DNA from 2 places in the Paraburkholderia tropica genome. Region 2 is predicted to be linked to the other one. Evidence: riboswitches for the same ligand, from Rfam matches in the RefSeq annotation. Region 2 holds a riboswitch; the other holds the start of a gene.

Region 1 (2,195 bases), on a different replicon from region 2:
CGCCGAACGCGCGCCGCGCCGCGTAAGCGCCGACGGCCGTTATTCGGCTCGCGCGCTCTATCCCGAGGACGAGCCCGCCGCCGCCGAGTTTCACGAACTGCGCATCGCGCCGCTGCACACCGAGCCGGGCACGCGCCGCGCGCCGGGCACGACCGTCAACCTCGTGGTCAGCGAAGGCACGCTCGAAGTGAGCGTGCACGATCGCCGCCAGTTGCTCGCGACCGGCGACGCCATCGTGTTCGACGCCGACCAGCCGCACAGCCTGCGCAATCCGGGCGACACCGAGGCGCGCGTGTTCCGCGTGACGCGCAACGCCGAGACGCCGCCGCGCTGGGACGTGCCGCAAGCCGCGCCGCAGACGCTCTGAGATCGGTGCGCGCCCGGTGCGCGCATTTGTCCAGTGGGTCTTTGCCGCGCTGCACGATCGGGCGCGACGCGGTATGCTTCTTCCGCCGGTTCAACCGGTAATCAGTGCGTCTTCAGGGCGGGGTGCAATTCCCCACCGGCGGTATGCCGGCCGGGCCGAAAGGCCAGCCGGTGAGCCCGCGAGCGCCTGTGCGTGAGTCGCTGCAAGCTGTTTTCGTCTCGCGCGCAGGGTCAGCAGATCTGGTGCGAAGCCAGAGCCGACGGTCATAGTCCGGATGAGAGAAGATGTGCAGATGGTCATGTTTGCCCATCCGCCGCGGCGTTGCGTCTGCGTGCGCGTGGCGTCGTCCGGCCTTGAGCCGGGTGCCGCGCGCGGCGCTCGCGAGATGCCGCGTGCCGGGGATTCCTGTCTGTTTGCAATGCCCTGAAACGTTTTTCGCCCAACTCTTGCGAGGAGCGTTTCACATGTCCTTTACCCGCAATCTCCCGGTCGAGCAGCCGCTCGACGCCATCGCCGATCTTCCCTTGCTCGACACCGAGCCGGTGCCCCCGCGCATCGCCGCCGCGCTGCAGGCCATGCGCGAAGGCCGTCCCGTCGTCCTTCAGGACGATCACGACCGCGAGGACGAAGCCGATCTCGTCTGCGCCGCCGAGAACCTGACTAACGAAACGATGGCGCTGTTCATCCGCGAATGCAGCGGCATCGTCTGCCTGTGCCTCTCCGACGAGAAAGTGCGCGCGCTCGAACTGCCGCCGATGGTCGCGCGCAACGAGAGCCGCAACCGCACGGCCTTCACCGTCTCGATTGAGGCGCGCGAGGGCGTGAGCACGGGCGTGTCGGCCGCCGACCGCGTGACGACGATCCGCGCGGCCATCGCGGCCGGCGCGAAGCCCGCCGACATCGTGAGCCCCGGCCACGTGTTCCCGCTGCGCGCGCAGCCGGGCGGCGTGCTCGCGCGCCGCGGCCATACCGAAGGCACCGTCGACCTGGCGGCGCTCGCCGGTCTGGAGCCCGCCGGCGTGCTGTGCGAACTGATGAATCCGGACGGCACGATGGCGCGCGGCCAGCAGGTCGACGACTTCGCGAAGCTGCACAATTTGCCGATGCTGACGATCGCCGAGCTGGCGGCATTCCGCGCCTCGCTCGCCGAGGTGCGCGAACGCAGCGCCGAACTGGTGTAAGGCGCGTTCGAAACGTGAAGGTGCCGCAGGCCGCCTTTCCCGCGCGGCCCGCAATGAAAAACGGCGCGTGAGCCTTGTGGTTCACGCGCCGTTTTTTTATCGACGAAGCGAGCGGCAGTGCGCCAGGTTGGCTTACGACTGCACGTCGCCGAACTCGCCGCGCACGCCCGCTGCCACGAGCGCGGGCAACTCGTCCATGTGTTCCATGATGCGCGTGATGCCCAGCTCGCGCAGCACGTCGGCATAGCCCGACGGGATATGGCTCGCGCCCACGAACGCGATGGTCTTCATGCCCGCCGCGCGCGCGGCGTTCAGGCCCGAGAGGCTGTCCTCGACCACGAGGCAGCGCGCCGGCTCCACGCCGAGCGTTTTGGCCGCATGCAGATAGACATCCGGATAAGGCTTGGGCCGCGCGACCATCTCGGCGCTGAAGATGCGCTCGCCGAAGATCGTGGCGAGCCCGGCGCGGCGCACCGAGGCGTGCACGCGCGTGAGGCGGCTGTTCGACACCACGGCGGCGGGCAGCGCGATCTGGCGCAGCGCGTCGCGCACGCCGTTGATCGGGCTCACCGAATCGGCGATCGCGACTTCGCAGTTGTGGTCGATCGTCTCGAGAAAATGCTCGGGCAGCGTGAGGTTGAAGCGCT
Region 2 (2,195 bases):
CAGTGCGGTGAGCATCGAGTGTTCGCGACAAGTTAGCCCCTTATTCCAAGCGCGTTGACGAGACCGCATTGCTGCGCGCGCAAACGTTTCCCAGCCGCTTCACGCTGAGATCAAACGCGTCACACCGCGTGCGAAGCATGCCGGATCACCGGAGAAACCGTTCGCGGCGTTTCGAGCAGTTTGTTCAAACGCTGAATGGCGCCGCAATAGTCACGCGCCGTCACTGAAGCCAATTGTTGGTCGTACACCTTGAGCAAAGCCTCAATCGCAGCGACCTCGCAAGAACCGATCATCCACTCTCCGCTGAGCTGCGCACGCTCGACGGCGGCATTCAATGCATCTTCCGCGCCGGCATAAGTATCATCGTTTGCGTGTCCCAGGCCGGTCTGCCACAGAAAATACGAGAGATACGTGAGGCGCGTGAGTTCGTTGAGCATCGCTTGATTGCCGCGTTGCTTGTCACGTTGATTGTCGCGTCCCTCGCGGCACGCTTCCAGCGCGAGATGCGCATTCAACGACAGGCTGCGGACCGACTCGTGCGGCATCGGCAGCAGCCACTGCTTCGACCCGCGCGGCGGTACCCGGCGGCGATTCAAGGCGGTCATGACGACGCCTCGGCGGCCGTGCGAGTCTTTTCCATCGTCCACTTCGCCGTCGCCAACCCCTTCATTTTCCAGTTGCCCGATACCCGCTTGCGCTTCATGACATGCGCTCCTTATTCGATCCTTATTCGATTCCGATACGTTCGAGCGCCACAAACGCCAACATGACGACGCAACGAATTGAGTGCCAGATTTAGAGTAGAAACTCAGGCTGATTGCGGCTGTGCACAAAACCGTGTTTCGTGCTACCGTACAACCCGTTCGTTAATCAACACGCTAACGAACACGTTCTCGGGGCGGGGTGCAATTCCCCACCGGCGGTAATCGGCGTTAAACACGACGTAGCCCGCGAGCGCTCTGCGATTGCAGAGGTCAGCAGACCCGGTTGGATTCCGGGGCCGACGGTCATAGTCCGGATGAAAGAGAACAGAATGGCCTCCGTCTTTTCGCGTTTCGTGAAAGGCGCAGCCGTTCTACGCCCTGTTCACACAAAACAGGCTGAAGTCCATGAACACCACTAGCACCATCGAATCCCAGGCTGTCGCTGCATCCGCCGACCAACGTCCGCGTCTCGCTTTCATTCAGGCTTGCTGGCATCGCGACATCGTCGATCAGGCCAAGCATTCCTTCGTGCAATCGATCCAGAAGTACGGCTACAGCGCCGACGACGTCGATCTGTACGAAGTGCCGGGCGCCTTCGAAATTCCGCTGCACGCCAAACGCCTCGCGCAAACGGGCCGCTATGCCGGCATCGTGGCGGCGGGCCTCGTGGTCGATGGCGGCATCTATCGCCACGATTTCGTCGCGACGGCCGTCATCGACGGCCTGATGCAAGTCCAGTTGGAAACCGGCACGCCGGTGTTTTCGGTCGTGCTCACGCCGCATCATTTCCACGGCGAAGAACACGTGAAGTATTTCCGCGAGCATTTCGTCGTCAAGGGCGCGGAAGCCGCGCACGCTTGCGCCGATACGGTCAGCAAGCTCGCCGCCCTGCCGGTGCGCTAACACGCGCCGTGGCGACGCCCGTGCCTCGCACGGCGTCGCCTGTTCACGCCCGCGCTGTGCTTTACGACATGAACATGCCGCCGTCCACGTTGATCGTCTGGCCGGTGATATAGGACGCGTCGTCCGAAGCGAGAAACGCCACGAGACCGGCCACATCCTTGCCGCTGCCCGCGCGTTTCATCGGAATGTTGTCGACCCACTCCTTCATGAGCTCGCCCGGCTTGTAATCGCCGAGCAGTTTGCCCCACGCCTCGTCGTTGTACGCCCACATATCCGTGGTGATAATGCCCGGACAAAACGCGTTGACCGTGATGCCCGTGGGCGCGAGTTCTTTCGCGAGACTCTGCGTAATGCCGAGCACGCCGAATTTGCTCGCCGCGTAATGCGGCGTATAGACGAAACCCTGACGCGCCTGGCCCGATGCCGTATTGATCAGTCGGCCGCCCTTGCCCGCACGCAGCATGCGCGTGGCCGCTTCCTGGCAGCACAGAAACACGCCTTTGGTGTTCACGGCCATCACCTTGTCCCACTCGGCTTCGCTCAGATCGGGTAGCTTCGCGATCGTAATCACGCCCGCGTTCTGCACCG

What was found. Region 2 has a riboswitch for FMN ahead of G5S35_RS24970 (6,7-dimethyl-8-ribityllumazine synthase). Riboswitches for the same ligand answer to the same signal wherever they lie in the genome.
Region 1: another riboswitch for FMN. It lies ahead of ribB (3,4-dihydroxy-2-butanone-4-phosphate synthase); the one in region 2 lies ahead of G5S35_RS24970 (6,7-dimethyl-8-ribityllumazine synthase).

Annotation. Positions count from the first base shown of each region.
Region 1 is NZ_CP049134.1:2,665,312-2,667,506, reverse strand. Features, by position in the region: gene G5S35_RS12060 (helix-turn-helix domain-containing protein) at 1-367, shown strand, start outside; FMN riboswitch at 472-657, shown strand; gene ribB (3,4-dihydroxy-2-butanone-4-phosphate synthase) at 832-1,548, shown strand; gene G5S35_RS12050 (HAD family hydrolase) at 1,681-2,195, opposite strand, start outside.
Region 2 is NZ_CP049136.1:312,454-314,648, forward strand. Features, by position in the region: gene G5S35_RS39560 (hypothetical protein) at 1-15, opposite strand, end outside; gene G5S35_RS24965 (hypothetical protein) at 120-605, opposite strand; FMN riboswitch at 886-1,034, shown strand; gene G5S35_RS24970 (6,7-dimethyl-8-ribityllumazine synthase) at 1,110-1,607, shown strand; gene G5S35_RS24975 (glucose 1-dehydrogenase) at 1,669-2,195, opposite strand, start outside.